DNA from 3 places in the Enterobacter sp. QK-SA4 genome. Region 1 is predicted to be linked to each of the others. Evidence: predicted binding sites of a transcription regulator. Region 1 holds the regulator's gene; each other region holds the start of a gene.
The links. The regulator PurR, encoded in region 1, represses purine synthesis genes. The targets are predictions, from matches to a motif close to CANGCAAACGTTTGCNTG.
Positions count from the first base shown of each region.

Region 2: a site for PurR is predicted at 4,822-4,839, ahead of galS (HTH-type transcriptional regulator GalS). Genes of this name have one in related genera too.
Region 3: a site for PurR is predicted at 5,341-5,358, ahead of pyrD (quinone-dependent dihydroorotate dehydrogenase). Genes of this name have one in related genera too.

Region 1 is NZ_JBXFXH010000007.1:2,749,611-2,756,087, reverse strand. Features, by position in the region: gene punC (purine nucleoside transporter PunC) at 1-134, opposite strand, end outside; gene punR (DNA-binding transcriptional activator PunR) at 249-1,160, shown strand; gene purR (HTH-type transcriptional repressor PurR) at 1,179-2,204, opposite strand; gene cydH (cytochrome bd-I oxidase subunit CydH) at 2,502-2,591, shown strand; gene AC1VYI_RS14760 (MFS transporter) at 2,755-3,921, shown strand; gene sodB (superoxide dismutase [Fe]) at 3,960-4,541, opposite strand; gene AC1VYI_RS14750 (C40 family peptidase) at 4,664-5,437, opposite strand; gene grxD (monothiol glutaredoxin 4) at 5,776-6,123, shown strand; gene rnt (ribonuclease T) at 6,168-6,477, opposite strand, start outside.
Region 2 is NZ_JBXFXH010000007.1:1,557,143-1,563,619, forward strand. Features, by position in the region: gene cirA (catecholate siderophore receptor CirA) at 1-618, shown strand, start outside; gene fghA (S-formylglutathione hydrolase) at 730-1,557, opposite strand; gene AC1VYI_RS09015 (YbfB/YjiJ family MFS transporter) at 1,696-2,844, shown strand; gene folE (GTP cyclohydrolase I FolE) at 2,947-3,615, shown strand; gene yeiB (DUF418 domain-containing protein YeiB) at 3,635-4,792, shown strand; gene galS (HTH-type transcriptional regulator GalS) at 4,948-5,970, shown strand; gene mglB (galactose/glucose ABC transporter substrate-binding protein MglB) at 6,264-6,477, shown strand, end outside.
Region 3 is NZ_JBXFXH010000007.1:3,108,754-3,115,230, forward strand. Features, by position in the region: gene AC1VYI_RS16650 (ABC transporter ATP-binding protein) at 1-202, opposite strand, end outside; gene rlmKL (bifunctional 23S rRNA (guanine(2069)-N(7))-methyltransferase RlmK/23S rRNA (guanine(2445)-N(2))-methyltransferase RlmL) at 215-2,323, opposite strand; gene AC1VYI_RS16660 (YcbX family protein) at 2,422-3,531, shown strand; gene zapC (cell division protein ZapC) at 3,528-4,070, opposite strand; gene pyrD (quinone-dependent dihydroorotate dehydrogenase) at 4,236-5,246, opposite strand; gene ssuE (NADPH-dependent FMN reductase) at 5,495-6,070, shown strand; gene AC1VYI_RS16680 (sulfonate ABC transporter substrate-binding protein) at 6,063-6,477, shown strand, end outside.

The sequences.
Region 1 (6,477 bases):
GCGCTGATGGCGGCGGCAGGCGTTTGTAAATCTTCCTGCATGGCGGCAAACGCCGGCAGGTACATATCGGTGGCCAAAAAGCCCAGCACGCTCAAGCCGCCGAGCCAGACTAAAAAACCGTTCCTGGGTTGCATTATTTTATTCTCCTGAGGAGGCAGGTATACATTGGCGCTGAGTGTAGGGAGTGCAAAGCCGCTTGTGAAACGCTAATATTTGGCGGGTGCATTCAAAAATTTTGCAGGCAGAAAATGTGGTCAGATTATTCTCTTGAAGTGGTCGATGCTGTTGCGCGTAACGGCAGCTTTAGCGGTGCGGCGCAGGAGCTGCACCGCGTCCCTTCGGCCATCAGCTACACGGTGCGCCAGCTGGAGGAGTGGCTGGCGGTTCCGCTGTTTGAACGGCGGCATCGCGATGTGGAATTAACGCCCGCAGGCGCGTGGTTTTTGAAAGAAGGGCGTTCTGTTATCAAAAAAATGCAGATCACCCGCGAACAGTGTCAGCAGATCGCTAACGGCTGGCGGGGACATCTTTCCATCGCGGTGGATAACATTGTTAAACCCGAGCGCACCCGGCAGATGATCGTCGATTTCTACCGTCATTTTTCTGACGTCGAGCTGCGGGTCTCGCAGGAGGTGTTTAACGGCGTCTGGGATGCGCTGGCGGACGGCAGGGCAGAGATGGCGATTGGGGCCACGCAGGCGATCCCGGTCGGGGGACGTTACGCTTTTCGCGATATGGGAATGCTGAGCTGGAAATGCGTGGTGGCAAGCGATCATCCGCTGGCGGCGATGGAAGGGCCGCTGAGCGATGACACGCTGCGCAACTGGCCGTCGCTGGTGCTGGAGGATACGTCCCGTTCATTGCCCAAGCGTATCACCTGGCTTCTCGACAACCAGCGGCGGGTGGTGGCCCCTGACTGGGAATCGTCGGCGACGTGCCTCAGCGCCGGGCTGTGCGTCGCGATGGTGCCCGTTCATTTCGCGCGTCCGCGCATCGATACCGGAGAGTGGGTTGAGCTGACGCTGGAGAATCCGTTCCCGGATGCGGCCTGCTGCCTCACATGGCAGCAAAATGATGTCTCGCCTGCTATGGCCTGGCTGCTGGATTATCTGGGAGACAGCGAAACGCTGAACCGGGAATGGTTACGGGAGCCAGCGTAGCTGGCCCCCGTAAAGCGATTAACGACGGTAGTCGCGGAACGGACCATCCGCAACGGAACGGCGTTCGATAAGACGCGGGTGAACTTCAATGGACTGCGACTCTTCACGCTTGTTGACGATTCTGTCCATCAGCATGTTAAAGGCCGTTTCGCCCAGCGAGTCTTTTGGCTGGTGAATGGTGGTCAGCGCCGGGGTGAAGAAGCGCGCGTTACGCACGTTGTCATACCCGATCACGGAAATATCCTGCGGTACGCGCAGGCCTAGCTCGTCGGCAGCGCAGAGCGCGCCCATGGCCATGATGTCGCCCCCGCAGAAGACGGCGGTTGGACGGTGAGGCTGGGAGACGATCTGCTGCATCGCGCGGTAGCCGGATTCCGGCTCAAAGTCGCCCTGCACAATCCAGTTTTCCGGCACGTTGATCAACGCTTCTTCCATCGCTTTCATAAAACCGGCCAGACGGCCCGCGCCGGTGTTGCGCTCCAGCGGACCGGGGATCACGCCAATCTCGCGGTGACCGCGTTCGATCAAATAACGACCGGCCATATAGCCGCCTTCAAAGGCGTTATCGATAACGGAATCGGTGAAGTCTGCGCGCGCTTCGCCCCAGTCCATCACCACCATCGGAATATGGCGATACTCTTCCAGCATCGACAGCACGGACTCCGGATACTCGGAACACATCACCAGCAGGCCATCAACGCGCTTTTGCGCCATCATCGACAGGTAGGCACGCTGTTTTTCAATGCTGTTCCACGCGTTGCCCAGAATCAGGGTATAGCCTTTCTGGAAGCAGTTCTTTTCGACCGCTTCAATGATCTCGGCAAAATAGGCCGCTTCACTGCTGGTTGCCAGTAATCCAATGGACTTGGTGTGATTAACCTTGAGGCTGCGCGCAACCGCACTTGGCGAATAGTGCAGCTCTTTGATCGCTGCCCAGACGGCGTTGCGCGTCTCTTCCGCCACAAAGCGGGTTTTGTTAATTACATGTGATACGGTTGTAGTGGAAACGTTTGCGCGTTTTGCTACGTCTTTAATTGTTGCCATTAAATGTCACTCCAGACCATATCCTAAGCTCCTGAAAAACTTGAAGGTAAACGTTTGCCTTCTCTCACCCTTATCTCGCAATCTTGAATTGCGGCACGCCGGGAAAACGACACGGGACGTCAGGAGGGGGTCAATGGCCGGTACGCTAATAAATTTAGCGTGGAATTTTGTCCTATCTTGATGAAAAGGGGAAGAGGTAAAGTGGTTATCAGTATAAATCCAGGAAGATTTTTGACGTAATCTGTGCAAAAATGAGCAAGCTCACTTTTCGTGTGGGGATTAAAAGGAGAAAAATTGATGAGTTCCGATCTTAAGTTTTCGCTGTTCACCACCGTTGTTGTGCTGGCTCTGATTGTTGCGGCCGGTCTGACGGCTGCGCTGCACTGATTTACGCGGAGGGAGAGCCTTCTCCCTCCCGACTCCCCGGATTGTTACTTCTCTGGCAAAAATCTTTTGCCATTTTGTTAACTTCTCATTTTTTGTGATTGATGTCATGCTTTCCGCTTCTTTGTTCTGTGTCACCAAATGACACGGCATCCGGAGTTGACGCATGAAAATCAATTTTCCCCTGCTGGCCCTGGCGATTGGCGCTTTTGGGATTGGCACCACTGAATTCTCCCCGATGGGGTTACTGCCTGTTATTGCCCGGGGCGTAGATGTCTCTATCCCTGCGGCAGGGATGTTAATTAGCGCCTACGCTATCGGCGTGATGGTCGGTGCGCCGCTGACGACGCTTCTGCTTTCGCACCGCGCGCGCCGCAATGCGCTGATTTTCCTGATGGCGATTTTCACCCTGGGCAACGTGCTTTCGGCCATTTCGCCAGACTACACCACCCTGATGCTATCGCGTATTCTGACCAGCCTTAATCACGGCGCATTCTTCGGGCTGGGATCGGTCGTGGCAGCCAGCGTGGTGCCAAAACACAAGCAGGCGAGCGCCGTGGCGACCATGTTTATGGGGCTAACGATTGCCAACATCGGCGGGGTGCCTGCGGCAACCTGGCTGGGGGAAGCGATCGGCTGGCGTATGTCCTTCCTGGCGACGGCCGGGCTGGGCGTGATTGCGATGGTGGCGCTGTTCTTCTCCCTGCCGAAAGGCAGCGCCGGAGAACGTCCGGAAGTGCGTAAAGAGCTGGCTGTGCTGATGCGCCCGCAGGTGCTCTCCGCGCTGCTGACCACCGTGCTGGGGGCAGGGGCGATGTTTACCCTCTACACCTATATTTCACCTGTATTGCATGACATCACCCACGCAACGCCTCTCTTTGTGACCGCGATGCTGGTGCTGATTGGCGTGGGCTTCTCGATCGGCAACTATCTCGGCGGGAAATTTGCCGACCGTTCCGTGAGCGGGACGCTTAAGGGCTTCTTAACCCTGCTGATTGTCATCATGGTTGCCATTCCGTGGCTGGCGCGTAATGAGTTTGGGGCCGCGATTGCGATGGTCGTCTGGGGAGCCGCCACTTTCGCCGTGGTGCCGCCGCTGCAGATGCGCGTGATGCGTGTCGCGCACGAGGCGCCGGGACTTTCATCTTCCGTGAATATCGGTGCGTTTAACCTGGGTAATGCCCTGGGCGCCGCGGCCGGTGGGGCCGTGATTTCAGGTGGTCTGGGATACAGCTTTGTGCCTGTGATGGGGGCGATTATTGCCGCGCTCGGCCTGCTGCTGGTGATGATGTCGGGTCGTAAACAGCCTGAAGCAGCCTGCGCTGCGGAATAAACCAAAAACGCAGAAGGGCGAACCCTTCTGCGTGTCTCTTACGCGGCGAAGTTCTTCGCAACAAAGTCCCAGTTAACCAGTGCCCAGAAGTGCTCCAGGTAGTTCGGACGCGCGTTGCGGTAGTCAATGTAGTAAGCGTGTTCCCATACGTCCACTGTCATCAGCGGCTTAGCGCTGGTGGTCAGCGGGGTACCCGCGTTTGAAGTGGACACGATAGCCAGTTTGCCATCCGCCTCTTTAACCAGCCACGTCCAGCCAGAACCGAAGTTCTTGATGGCTGCATCGGTAAATTTCGCTTTGAAATCCGCGAAGCTGCCAAATGCGGCGTTGATAGCGATAGCCAGTTCACCGGCAGGTTCACCGCCGGCATTCGGCGCCAGGCAGTGCCAGTAGAAGGTGTGGTTCCACACCTGAGCCGCGTTGTTAAACACGCCACCCTCTGAGCTGCGGACGATCTCTTCCAGCGTTTTGCCTTCAAAATCGGTACCCTTGATCAGATTGTTCAGGTTGGTGACGTACGTCTGGTGATGCTTGCCGTAATGATATTCCAGGGTTTCCGCAGAAATGTGCGGTGCCAGGGCGTCTTTTGCATACGGTAGTGCAGGTAATTCGAACGACATTGCTTCTCTCCTTATTGTATTTTGTGTTGCCAATAACCACACAGACAACATGGACAGGATAGCAAATTGAAAGGGTATGCAAAAGAGGAACTTACCCTGCCACGGATGTGGCAGGGCAGGGGTTAGCGAATGGTTTTCGGCGTCATCACGCGACGCGCGCCGACGTAGTGGCGTACCCAGTAGTCTTCACTGAGAGAGGTGATCTGAATATCCTGGCCGCTACGTGGAGACTGGATGAACTTCCCGTTGCCGACATACACGCCAACGTGGTCAGCCGTGCCGCGACCCTGAGTGCGGAAGAACACCAGATCGCCGTTTTCCAGCTCACCGCGGTCAACCGGTGAGGCATCGCGCAGGTGGTACATCTCATTGGCGGTACGAGGAATGCGGAATTTGACAAGATCTTTATAGGCGTAATAGACGAGGCCGCTGCAGTCAAACCCGGTACGCGGCGAACTGCCACCCCAGTGATAAGGTTTGCCAATCTGCCCCATCAGTTTGTTCATCGCGGTTTTTTGCGCTTTCTGTACACGCACTTTATGCACTTCAGCTATTTTCGTGACCTTCGTGCATTTCGCCTTGTGGCCTTTACGCGTGATGCATTTTTCAGTAACGAGGTTAGCGGCGGTTTGCGAAGCTTTACTTTTAGCGGAGTGGGCAGTGCGGGAAGGTTTTGTTTTCGTCTTGCTGGAAGCGGTCTGTTTCGTCTGAGCCGGTGTTTTTTTCTTGTCGTTCTTAGCGGTGGTTTTTTTCTTACGATCTGTGGCTTTCACCAGATGGTTTTTTTGTACAGCAGAATGCCGCGCCTGCTGAGAGGCGTTTGCCACTGGCGTGAAAGTGAGTGAAGTAAACAGTAAAGCACAGAGCGTGATCGAGATTTTATTTATCCGCGCCACTGGGCAGTCCCCTGATAAATGCAGGTCATCAATAATACCCGCGTGTGATTTACAAAGCCCGTCGATTCTAATCTATAAAAACCCAGAAAGTTAATAGCATTTTTCAATCTACAATCGTGTTTCGTTAGCAAGTGCAAAAAAATTCATCGTTCTGTCGCACATTTACCCACTCCCTAAGCAAAACCCTGACCGCAGCAGGGGTAAACACCATTTGCAATGCAACTTTTCGTGACTCGGGGTAGAATGTATAAACGTGACAAAAATGTTATTTTCCGATGCCAGTCTGAACCGCTACAATGTCAGACGAATGCCGTAACAGAAGTTAAAGGAAGCAAGACATGAGCACCACTATTGAAAAAATCCAGCGCCAGATCGCTGAAAACCCGATTCTGCTGTATATGAAAGGTTCTCCGAAGCTGCCAAGCTGCGGCTTCTCCGCACAAGCGGTTCAGGCGCTGTCAGCCTGTGGTGAGCGTTTTGCTTACGTTGATATCCTGCAGAATCCGGACATCCGCGCTGAGCTGCCTAAGTACGCTAACTGGCCGACTTTCCCACAGCTGTGGGTTGACGGTGAGCTGGTTGGCGGCTGCGATATCCTGATTGAAATGTATCAGCGCGGCGAACTGCAGCAGCTGATCAAAGAGACGGCGGCGAAGTACAAAACCGAAGAGCCGGACGCAGAGTAATTTTCTGCGCAAATAAAAAAGCGACCTGATAAGGTCGCTTTTTTTTATTCTTCTCTGTCGCCCATCGGCAGCGGCCAGCCGCCCAGACGCTTCCAGCGGTTGACGATCTCACAGAACAGCTCTGCGGTGCGCTCCGTGTCGTATAAAGCGGAATGCGCCTGCGTACCGTCAAAAGGTATACCCGCCGTGATGCAGGCTTTTGATAACACCGTTTGTCCCAGGGCCAGGCCGCTCAGTGCGGCGGTGTCGAAGGTCACAAAAGGGTGGAAGGGGTTGCGTTTAAGCGCGGCGCGCTCGGCGGCGGCCATGGTAAAGCTGTGATCGAAGGTGGCGTTATGGGCCACCATAATGGCG
Region 2 (6,477 bases), 1.2 Mb from region 1:
GAGAGCTTCGAATTCGGACTGTACTATAGCGGGGAAGAGGGCTGGTTAGAGGGCGTGCAGGCCAGCGTCACCACCTTCCAGAATAACGTGGATGACCGCATCAGCATCAGCCGTACGGCCAATGCAAAACAGGCCCAGGGCTACCCTAACTACGTTGGACTGAATGCGGACGGAGAACCAATTTTCCGCTACTACAACGTTAACAAGGCGCGCATCCGCGGGGTGGAAACCGAGCTGAAATTCCCGCTGGCTGACGACTGGAAACTGACCCTTAACTATACCTATAACGACGGTCGTGATATCAGCAACGGCGGCAACAAGCCGTTGTCGGATCTGCCGTTCCACACCGCCAACGGTACCGTTGACTGGAAGGCAACGCAGGACTGGTCGTTCTACGTTCAGGGCAACTACACCGGTGAGAAACGCGCGCTGACCAGCAGTGCACCAACGCCGGGTGGCTATGTCATCTGGAATACCGGCGCCGCGTGGCAGGCGACGAAAAGCGTGAAGCTGCGTGCGGGCGTGCAGAACCTGCTGGATAAAGATCTGAGCCGCGACGATTACAGCTATACGGAAGACGGCCGTCGCTACTTTGTGGGCGTGGATTATAAGTTCTGATGCGGCCAGGGTAAAAGCAAAACGGCAACGTAAATTGCCGTTTTTAGTGTTTGTTCCCTCTCCCTTTGGGAGAGGGCCAGGGTGAGGGCATCAGAGCGCCCGCAGCCGCACTTACCCAAACAAATGCTCCGCATGAAAGCGGAGATGATCCTCAATAAAGGATGCGATGAAGTAATAGCTGTGGTCATACCCCGGCTGAATGCGCAGCGTCAGCGGCCAGTCCTTCTGGCGTGCCGCTTCTGCCAGCACCGCAGGCTGCAGCTGTCCGGCGAGGAACTGGTCCGCATCGCCCTGATCGATAAGCATCGGGATCGCATTTGCCGAGCAGCTGGCCAGCATCAGCGCACAGCTGTCCCATTCCTGCCATTTTGCTTCATCTTCACCCAGATAGTTCGTGAAGGCTTTTTGCCCCCACGGCACCTGCGTTGGGTTCACAATTGGCGAAAATGCCGACACGCTGACGTATTTTCCCGGATTTTTTAACGCCATGATCAGCGCCCCGTGACCGCCCATAGAATGTCCGCTGATGGCACAGCGGTCGCTTACCGCAAACCCGGACTGAATCAGCGCGGGCAGCTCGTCGCGAATGTAGTCATACATGCGGTAATGGTGCGCCCAGGGCTGCTCGGTCGCATTGAGATAAAACCCGGCGCCTTTGCCCAGGTCGTATCCGGCATCGTCGGCCACATCATCGCCACGCGGGCTGGTGTCAGGCATCACCAGCGCAATGCCCAGCCCGGCGGCAATACGCTGCGCGCCCGCTTTGGTGGTGAAGTTCTCGTCGTTGCAGGTCAGGCCTGAAAGCCAGAACAGAACCGGCGGATTTTCCGTCGGCGGCAGGAAAATGCTGAACGTCATCGCACAGTTCAGGACGGTGGAGTCATGCCGCCAGCGCTGCTGTCGACCTTCAAAACAACGGTGCTCCTCGAGCAGTTCCATGCAGGGCTCCTTTATGAGAATGCGTATTCATAAAAACCATAATACAGCCTTTTCATTGACCTGTGAGCAACTTTCACTTTCGCCTGACGCCCAGATGCTGCATCATAAATTTACTTTTCTTTAACAATTGGAGCGGTCATGGCGCTGCGTATTGCGCTCAGTGGGTTTGTCGTGCTGGTGGTGGCGATGGGGATAGGGCGCTTTGCCTTTACGCCTCAGGTACCGCTCATGATTGCTGCCGGACAGCTTACGCTGACCAGCGCGGGTCTGGTGGCGGCGATGAACTATCTGGGCTATCTGGTGGGCGCATGGGATGCAATGCGCGCGCACCGCTTTGTGGAAACGCGCCTCTGGCTTGGCATCACCGGCGCGGTTGCGCTGACGCTGCTCTCCGCGGCGGCGGATAACGCCGTTATGCACGGCCTGCTGCGCTTCGTGATTGGCTGCATGAGCGGCTGGTCGATGGTACTCATTGCTGCCTGGACGAACGAGCGGCTGGGGCTGCTGGGTAAACCGGGCCTGAGCGCCGCCGTGTTTGCCGGACCGGGAGCGGGCATTGCTCTGAGCGGGCTTCTCGCCGTCTATATCCAGGCGAAATCCCTTTCGGCCGGGGCGGCATGGCAAATCTACGGCGTGCTGGCGCTGGTGCTGATTGCGCTGGTGGCGCGCTACCTGCCGCGATCCGGGCAGCTCCATCGCCCCGGCACCGCGCCGGAGCCGCTGGTGCTGACGGCGGATTTAAAGCGCCTGGTCTGGAGCTACAGCCTGGCCGGGTTTGGCTATATCCTCCCGGCGACATTCCTGTCACAAATGGCGGCGGTGCGTTTTCCCGGCAGCCTGTTTGCCCAGTTTGTCTGGCCGATTTTTGGTATCGCCGCCGTGGTGGGCATTGCGCTCAGTATTCTTTTACGCCACACCTCAACGGCTAACCGCAGGCTGGCTATCGTGCTGTGGTTACAGGGGGCTGGCGTGCTGGCGGCCTGGCTGCTGCCGGGGATTGGCGGTTTGCTGACGGGCGGGCTGCTGGTGGGCGGCGGTTTTTTGTGTGCCGTGCAGCTCTCTCTTTTATACGGCCGCGAGCTGGCGCCAAACCATACGCGCTATATGGCAGGCCTGCTCACCACCGGGTATGCGATTGGTCAATTGATTGGCCCGATGACCTCGGCGTTATCAACCTGGCTTACCCACCGGCTGGAGCCCGCGCTGGGGCTGGCGGGTGTTGCGCTGTTCGTCGGCGGAGCGCTGGTCTGGAATCGTCACGCTGAAAGGCAACAGCAATTGCAATAATTATCGTCGTGAATACTGGATTATGTGCGCCGCCTCACGCACAATGAGCGCATACTTTTGCCACAACGAGGGCAAAAGACGCCACACCTGCAGGAGAACAAAATGTCATCACTCAGTAAAGAAGCTGCCCTGGTCCACGAAGCCCTGGTTGCGCGCGGTCTTGAAACGCCACTGCGTCCGCCCGTACAGGATTTGGACAATGAAACCCGCAAGCGTCTGATTGCCGGTCATATGACCGAGATCATGGAGCTGCTGAATCTCGATCTGAGTGACGACAGTCTGATGGAGACGCCGCACCGCATCGCGAAAATGTACGTCGACGAAATTTTCTCCGGGCTGGATTACGCCAACTTCCCGAAAATCACCGTCATTGAAAACAAGATGAAAGTGGACGAGATGGTGACGGTACGCGATATCACGCTGACCAGCACCTGCGAACACCACTTCGTGACCATCGACGGTAAAGCGACCGTGGCGTATATCCCAAAAGATACGGTGATTGGCCTGTCGAAGATCAACCGCATCGTGCAGTTCTTTGCCCAGCGTCCGCAGGTGCAGGAGCGTCTGACGCAGCAGATCCTGACCGCGCTGCAAACGCTGCTGGGCACCAATAACGTGGCCGTTTCTATCGATGCGGTTCACTACTGCGTGAAGGCGCGCGGCGTGCGTGATGCGACCAGTGCAACGACCACGACGTCGCTGGGCGGCCTGTTTAAATCTAGCCAGAATACCCGCCAGGAGTTCCTGCGCGCCGTACGTCACCACAACTAAGTCTTACAGGGCAGGAACCATGGAGCGAAACGTCACGCTCGATTTTGTTCGCGGCGTCGCCATTCTCGGTATCCTGCTGCTTAATATCAGCGCCTTCGGCCTGCCGAAGGCGGCTTACCTCAATCCTGCCTGGTATGGCGACATCACGCGCAGCGATGCCTGGACCTGGGCTGTCCTCGATCTCTTCGCGCAGGTTAAATTCCTCACGCTGTTTGCCCTGCTGTTTGGTGCAGGTCTGCAACTCCTCCTCAAACGCGGTACGCGCTGGATCCAGTCGCGCCTGACTCTGCTGGTTCTCCTCGGTTTTATCCACGGCCTGTTCTTTTGGGACGGCGATATTCTTCTCGCGTATGGGTTAGTCGGGCTCATCTGCTGGCGTCTGATTCGCGATGCGCACAGCGTAAAAAGCCTGTTTAACACCGGCGTGATGCTCTACGTCATGGGGCTTGGGGTCCTGCTGCTGCTGGGGACGATCTCCGGCGAAGCGACGAACCGTTCCTGGATCCCGGATGCCGCTAACCTGCAGTACGAACAGTACTGGAAGCTGAAGGGCGGTACGGAAGCGATAAGCAACCGCGCGGATATGCTGGGGGATAACCTCCTTGCGCTGGGGGCGCAATACGGCTGGCAGCTGGCGGGCATGATGCTGATGGGCGCGTCACTGATGCGCACCGGCTGGCTGAAAGGGGAGTTCAGCCTGCGTCACTATCGGCGAACGGGTGTCGGGCTGGTGCTGATCGGCGTGCTGATTAACCTCCCGGCGATAATCACGCAGTGGCACATCCACTGGGATTACCGCTGGTGCGCGTTCCTGCTCCAGGTGCCGCGCGAACTGAGCGCGCCGTTCCAGACCATCGGCTACGCGGCGCTGATCTATGGCTTCTGGCCAACGCTTTCCCGCCTGTGGATCGTCAGCGCTATTGCCTGCGTGGGCCGCATGGCGTTGAGCAATTACCTCCTGCAAACGCTTCTCTGCACCACGCTTTTCTATCGATTTGGCCTGTTTATGAAATTCGACCGCCTCACGCTGCTGGCGTTTGTTATTCCGGTCTGGGTGATTAACCTGGCGTTTTCTGTTCTCTGGCTACGCTATTTCCGCCAGGGACCGCTGGAGTGGGTGTGGCGTCAGTTAACCGCACATGCTTCAGGGGTATCATTGAGGAACACATCCAGATAACGATCTGGATCACAATCATTAACAAAACGGATGTAAGCGTTTTCATGAGTGTGAGCTTCTTCACGTAGTCCCCTCTCTCTCGCTGCCAAAATAGCCACCTTGCTAAACACAGGGGGTGTCTGTGAGTTGCTGCAATCCTTTGAAGGATGGTGAATATGATCACCATTCGTGACGTCGCCCGTCAGGCGGGCGTTTCTGTGGCTACCGTCTCACGCGTGCTGAACAATAGCGCGCTGGTCAGCCCTGAAACCCGTGAAATCGTAATGAAAGCCGTGACCCAGCTCGGGTACCGGCCAAATGCCAATGCCCAGGCGCTTGCGACGCAGGTCAGCGACACCATCGGCGTGGTGGTGATGGACGTCTCGGATGCCTTTTTCGGCGCGCTGGTCAAAGCGGTCGACGTGGTGGCCCAGCAGCATCAGAAATATGTCCTGATCGGCAATAGCTATCATGAGGCGGAAAAGGAGCGACATGCCATTGAAGTGCTGATCCGCCAGCGCTGTAACGCCTTGATTGTCCACTCAAAAGCTTTGAGCGATGAAGAGCTAACCGGCTTTATGGATCAGATCCCGGGCATGGTGCTGATCAACCGCATCGTCCCCGGCTATGCCCACCGCTGCGTCGGGCTGGATAACGTCAGCGGCGCCATGATGGCGACGAAAATGCTCATCAACAACGGGCATCAGCGGATCGGTTATCTGGCCTCCAGCCATCATATTGAAGATGACGACCTGCGGCGCGAGGGGTGGCAAAACGCCCTGAAAGAGCACGGCATTACGCCGTCAGAAAGCTGGACGGGCACCGGTACGCCGGACATGCAGGGCGGCGAGGCGGCAATGGTGGAGCTGCTGGGCCGCAATCTGCAGCTTACTGCGGTGTTTGCCTATAACGACAGCATGGCGGCAGGCGCCCTGGCGGCGCTGAAAGATAACGGCATTGCGGTGCCACAGCATTTATCACTCATTGGTTTTGATGATATTCCGATTGCCCGTTACACCGACCCGCAGCTGACAACGGTGCGTTACCCCATTGCCTCTATGGCGAAACTGGCGACTGAGCTGGCGTTACAGGGGGCGGCAGGGCTGCTGGATCCGGGCGCAACGCACTGTTTCATGCCGACTTTAGTGCGTCGGCACTCCGTCGCGGCCCGGCAAATTGTGGTTCCGATCACTAACTGATTACATCAGGTGATGTAACCGTTTTCAATCTGTGAGTAAATTCACAGTATCTTAACAAGGCGCTGACTATGATGTCAGCGTTTTAGGGGCTGAAACGCTATGTAACGGTGATTATTCACTTTCACTATAGCCAATGTGCCGCAAACAACGAATAAAACGCATTTCTGGAGCGTTACCGAACACGGAAGATAGAAATTTTATAAGTGAACTTCGGCTGTCAGTAACGTTTTATTAACACCTGCCCGCCGATCGTTATTCACAAGAACTACCCTGCATAAAAAACCGGAGATACCATGAATAAGAAGGTGTTGACCCTGTCTGCCGTAATGGCAAGCATGCTTTTTGGTGCAGCAGCGCACGCTGCGGATACCCGTATTGGTGTGACCATCTATAAATACGACGACAACTTCATGTCTGTTGTACGTAAAGCGATTGAGAAAGATGCGAAAGCAGCGCCAGACGTTCAGCTGCTGATGAACGACTCCCAGAACGACCAGTCCAAACAGA
Region 3 (6,477 bases), 360 kb from region 1:
CGATCAGATCCTGCTCGTAAACGATGCGGCCGTCATCCAGCCCCTGTTCGCGGTTGAGGATTTTCATCAGCGTGGATTTACCCGCGCCGTTACGGCCCACCAGACAGACGCGCTCATTATCTTCGATATGCAGCTCTGCATTATCGAGAAGCGGCGAGTCGCTGAAAGAGAGCCACGCGCCGTGCATACTAATTAAAGACATTTATTTTTCCTTTCAGACCGCGGTAATCAACCAGCAGTTATGAATTTGACGGTTACGGGCAAAGTCCTGAGACAGCGTTTTTTGGCTGATTTCTTGTGCTTTCAGTCCCAGGGCTGCTAAGCCGTCATGATCCATACGGAAGCCGCGTTTGTTGTTCGAGAACATAATAGTGCCGCCCTTACGCAGCAGGCGCTTCAGGTCGGTCATCAGGCGCAGGTGATCGCGTTGAACATCAAAGCTATCCTCCATGCGCTTGGAGTTGGAGAAGGTCGGCGGATCGATAAAGATCAGGTCGAACTGCTCGTCGGTATCACGCAGCCAGCCCAGCACGTCGGCCTGCATCAGTCGGTGCTGACGTCCGGTCAGCCCGTTAAGACGCAGGTTGCGCTCCGCCCACTCCAGATAGGTGCGGGACATATCCACCGTGGTGGTGCTCCGCGCGCCGCCCAGACCTGCATGCACGCTCGCGCTGCCGGTATAGGAGAACAGATTGAGGAAATCTTTGCCCTTGCTCATCTGACCCAGCATGCGACGGGCAATACGGTGGTCGAGGAACAGGCCAGTATCCAGATAGTCGGTCAGGTTCACCCACAGGCGAGCGTTGTATTCGCCCACTTCGATGAAGTCGCCCTTCTCGCCCATCTTCTGATACTGATTTTTTCCTTTCTGACGCTCGCGGGTTTTCAGCACCAGCTTGTTTGGCGCAATGCCGAGCACGGCGATGGTGGCCGCAATCACATCCAGCATGCGCTGACGCGCTTTTTGCGCATCAATGGTTTTCGGTGGAGCATATTCCTGAATCACCACCCAGTCCGCGTAGCGGTCAACCGCCACGTTGTACTCCGGCAGATCGGCGTCGTACAGGCGATAGCATTCAATGCCCTCCTGCTTCGCCCACTTCTCAAATTTCTTCAGGTTCTTGCGCAGGCGGTTGGCGTAATCTTCCGCCACGCCGGATGGCTTACTGTCCGCCGCTTTCTCCGCCAGATGGTAGTTTTTTTGCACGCAGTCCAGCGGGCCGTTTTTCGCTTTAAACTGGCGATCGGCACGCAGCTGCAGGCAGCTCAGCAGCTCCGGCGAGGCGCTAAACAGCGACAGGTTCCAGCCGCCGAAGTAGTCCTTCATATTGCGCCCCAGCAGGCTGTGCAGGGCAATCAGCGCCGGTTCGCTGTCCAGACGCTCGCCGTAAGGCGGGTTGCTGATCACGGTACCGTACGGGCCTTTTGGCAGCGGGTTGGTCAGATTCGCCACGTCTTTCACCTCAAAGGTGACCAGCTCGCCGATACCGGCACGACGGGCGTTGCTGCGCGCGCGTTCGATTACCCGCGGGTCGCTGTCCGAACCGTAGAAGTGGGAGGTGTACTCCGCCAGACCTTTACGCGCGCGGGTCTGCGCGTCGTCTTTGACCTCTTTCCAGAGCGCTTCGTCGTGCTGCGCCCAGCCTTTAAAGCCCCAGTGACCGCGATGCAGGCCCGGCGCGCGGTCGGTTGCCAGCATGGCCGCTTCAATCAGCAACGTACCGGAACCACACATCGGATCGAGCAGCGGCGTGCCCGGCTGCCAGCCGGAGCGCATTACAATGGCGGCGGCCAGCGTTTCTTTAATTGGCGCCATACCGGTACGATCGCGGTAGCCGCGCAGGTGCAGGCCTGCGCCGCTCAGATCGAGAGAAATACTCGCCGTGTCACCGTTGAGCCAGACGTTAATACGCAGATCCGGATTTTCGCGATCGACGTTTGGACGTTCCTTATTTTTACGCGTGAAGCAGTCCACAATGGCGTCTTTTACGCGCAGGGCACCGTACTGGCTGTTGCGGATCTCGTCGTTCACGCCGTTGAAATGCACCGCAAAGGTGGCATTGGGCGTGAAGATCTCTGTCCAGTCGATCATCTGTACGCCGGTATAGAGGTCCAGGTCGCTATAGACCTTGCACTCCTTCATCGGCAGCATGATGCGCGACGCCAGACGGCTCCACATCAGGCTCTGGTAAATAAGCCGCGTGTCGCCCTCAAAATGGACACCACCCTGAACCACCTGGCACTCTTGCGCGCCCAGGCTTTCCAGTTCAGTTTTTAACAGCTCTTCCAGCCCACGGGCCGTACTGGCAAACAGAGAATTCATATCGTCACTTTTACTCTTAGAAAATTGTCGCGCATTATAGCTAATATGGCGTGTATGTCATAAAGTTGAAGGCTTATTTTCATTTGTGGGAGTGTGCAGTGGCGACGTTATGCAGGCTTTTTATTCATCCGGTGAAATCCATGCGCGGCATCGGCGTCTCTCACGCGCTGGCCGACATGAGCGGATTCGCCTTCGATCGTATTTTTATGGTCACCGAGCCTGACGGCACGTTCATTACCGCACGCCAGTTCCCGCAGATGGTTCGCTTTACCCCTTCCCCGCTTCATGACGGTTTACACCTTACCGCGCCGGACGGTTCCAGCGCGGTAATTCGCTTTGCTGATTTTGCGCCTGTCGATGCGCCAACGGAAGTGTGGGGCAATCATTTTACCGCGCGCATCGCCCCGGATGAGATTAACCGCTGGCTGAGCGGTTTCTTCTCTCGTGACGTGCAGCTGCGCTGGGTAGGTCCTGAACTGACGCGTCGCGTGAAGCGCCATGACGCAGTTCCCCTCTCCTTCGCCGATGGTTTCCCGTTCCTGCTGACTAACGAAGCCTCGCTGCGTGATTTACAAAGCCGCTGCAAGGCTAGCGTTCAGATGGAACAGTTCCGTCCGAACCTGGTGGTCACGGGCGCCGACGCCTGGGAAGAAGACACCTGGAAAGTGATCCGCATCGGTAGCGTCATCTTTGATGTCGTAAAACCCTGCAGCCGCTGCATTTTCACCACGGTGAGCCCTGAGAAAGGTCAGAAACACCCTTCCGGCGAACCGCTGAAGACGCTGCAGTCGTTCCGCACCGCGCAGGACAACGGCGATGTGGATTTCGGCCAGAACCTGATCCCGCGCTCCAGCGGCGCAATCCGCGTCGGTGATGAGGTAGAAATTCTTGCCCGAGGGCCTGCAAAAGCGTACGGCTCAGGTCAGGAAGAAGAAATGGTCGACGTTGTGACGAATGTCGCCTCTGCGGTAGATATTCACTGGCAGGGCAACGTCATCCGTGGCAACAACCAGCAGGTATTACTGGAGCAACTGGAGCAGGCAGGTATTCGCGTACCCTATTCCTGTCGCGCAGGCATTTGCGGATGCTGCCGCATCAGGCTGGTGGATGGAGAGGTCAGTGCGCTGAAAAAATCGGCAATTGGAAATGACGGCACAATTCTGTGCTGTAGCTGCATACCGAAAACGTCCGTACAGCTGGAAGCTTAAACCGCCTGTTCAAGGCTGAAGGAATCTACCCGCAGCTGCGGCTTCAGCCTGTCGTTCATCACTTTAATGGCATCGCCAAGCTGCATCGTCCGCCCGGCAATGGTTACGCCGGGCTGTGCCAGCAGGCAGAGCGCAGCATTTTCGCCTGGCTCAACCACCAGCAGGCTCACCTCTTCTGCGGTATCGCTCAGATTGACGCTGGCCGCGTCACCCGTTGCCGGGGTCCAGCTCATACCATGCGCAAGAAAATGCCAGCTTTTTGGCATTTGCGGTTTCAGGAAGCGGATAGCCACCAGCGCATTTAATACCAGCTCGGCACGCTGCTCTTTAGATAGCACCAGATCCCGGCATTTTTCTTCAAAGGAGAAATAAAGCGCCGCATCGTCAACGCAAAAGCCCGACGGGGAAAATGCATCCGGGGTTAACATTCGGCGGGCAAAACGAGAACGAAACAACATGCCATTGGCTAAATCGAGCATCATTCGGTCATGCTCGTCGCAAAAATACCAGCGCCAGTTATCGTCAGGTTTAATTCGCATGTGTCTCTCCCGTCCCCAAACGTCCTGTACTAAAAATGTCCTGTTTGCCGCCTCGTTTATAACACCATTAATAAAAGACTATAATGACTAAATAAGCAACAGTGACGGAATATAAAACAACCAGGGCTGGAAATAAAGCCCTGGTTGTCTGATTAAGAGAAAAGATTAGATATGAGTAACGATTTCTTTAATCAGCGGCGGTCCTTTAAAAATAAAGCCGGAATAGATTTGCACCAGTGACGCACCTGCCGCCATCTTCTCGCGCGCAGCAATCACTGAGTCAATGCCGCCGACGCCAATAATCGGCAGACGTCCTTTTAATTCCGCAGACAGGGCGCGAATAATTTCGGTGCTTTTTAATTGCACCGGACGTCCACTTAACCCACCCGCTTCGTCACAGTTTTTCATTCCCTGCACGAGGGAACGATCGAGAGTGGTATTGGTCGCAATAACACCATCAATATTATGGCGAACCAAACTGTCGGCAACCTGGATCAATTCTTCAGGAGAAAGATCCGGGGCGATCTTAACCGCGACCGGAACATATTTATGGTGGATCGTCTGGAGTTCATTTTGTTTATTTTTAATGGCACTCAGAAGATCGTCCAGCGCTTCGCCATATTGTAAGGAACGCAGACCCGGAGTATTGGGTGAAGAAATATTCACCGCGATATAACCGGCATAGGCGTAGACTTTTTCCATACAAATCAGATAGTCATCTTTACCCTGCTCAACCGGCGTGTCTTTATTTTTGCCGATATTGATGCCTAATATCCCGTCAAAATGGGCTTTTTTTACGTTCTCAACCAGGTGATCAACACCGAGGTTATTAAAGCCCATGCGGTTGATCAGCCCTTCGGCTTCAACCAGGCGGAACAGACGCGGCTTGTCATTTCCCGGCTGCGGGCGCGGCGTGACGGTGCCGATTTCAATGGAGCCAAAGCCCATCGCGCCCAGGGCATCAATGCACTCGCCATTTTTGTCCAGACCGGCCGCCAGACCCAGCGGATTTTTAAAGGTCAGACCCATGCACTGCACAGGTTTTTCCGGCACATTCTGACGCACCAGAGCGGCCAGCGGCGTTCCGGTAATACGACGTAATTGCTGGAATGTAAATTCATGAGCGCGCTCAGGGTCGAGCTGGAAAAGGGCTTTACGAACGAAGGGGTAGTACATGAACTCTCCTGGATTCCCGGTGTGCAAACCGGGAGGGGATTATGGGCGATCCACGCGCGAAAGGGAATTGACCTGCGGCAAAAAATCAGCGCAAAACGCAATCGTTTACCTTCCCGTCTATTTCTTATGCACTTTTTCGCATTTTAATTGCAGATAAATCATTTAGTGGAATAACCGCGCGGTGTCACACTCCTGAAAATTGTTATGAATGTTAGATAAAAGCAAACAATTGGTTATAAGGAGGAAGTATGCGCGTCATTACCCTGGCTGGAAGTCCACGATTCCCTTCGCGCTCCAGCGCCCTGCTGGAATATGCCCGCGAAAAACTCAATGCCCTGGATGTGGAAGTGTGCCACTGGAACCTGCATAACTTCGAACCTGAAGATCTGCTCTATGCCCGTTTCGACAGCCCTGCGCTTAAAACGCTGATCGAGCAGCTTAACGGCGCTGACGGCTTAATTGTGGCAACGCCTATTTATAAAGCCTCCTTTTCCGGGGCGCTGAAAACCCTGCTCGATCTGCTTCCGGAGCGCGCGCTGGACGGCAAAGTCGTGCTGCCGCTGGCAACGGGCGGTACGGTTGCCCATTTATTGGCCGTGGATTATGCCCTGAAGCCGGTGCTGAACGCGCTGAAAGCGCAGGAGATCCTCCACGGCGTTTTCGCAGATGACTCCCAGGTTATCGATTATCAACATAAACCTCATTTTACGCCCAACCTGCAAACCCGCCTCGATAACGCTCTGGAAACCTTCTGGCACGCTCTGCACCGCAGGGATATCCAGGCCCCGGCGTTTGGTCAGCCTCAAGGAGTCGCACATGTTTAAAACGTTAACCCGCATCGGCCTGGCAGGTCTGATGGCGCTTACCTCGCTGGCCCATGCCGCAGAAGCGGCTCCGGAAAGTTTGCGCATTGGCTATCAGAAAGGCAGCGTCAGCATGGTGCTGGCGAAAAGCCACCAGCTGCTGGAAAAACGCTTCCCGAACACCAAATTCTCCTGGGTGGAGTTCCCTGCTGGCCCGCAGATGCTGGAGGCCCTGAACGTCGGCAGTATCGATCTCGGCAGCACGGGCGATATTCCGCCGATATTTGCCCAGGCGGCGGGAGCGGACCTCGTCTATGTTGGCGTTGAGCCACCCAAACCGAAGGCCGAAGTGATTCTGGTGCCTGAAAACAGCGACATTAAAAGCGTCGCCGACCTCAAAGGGCATAAAGTGGCTTTCCAGAAAGGTT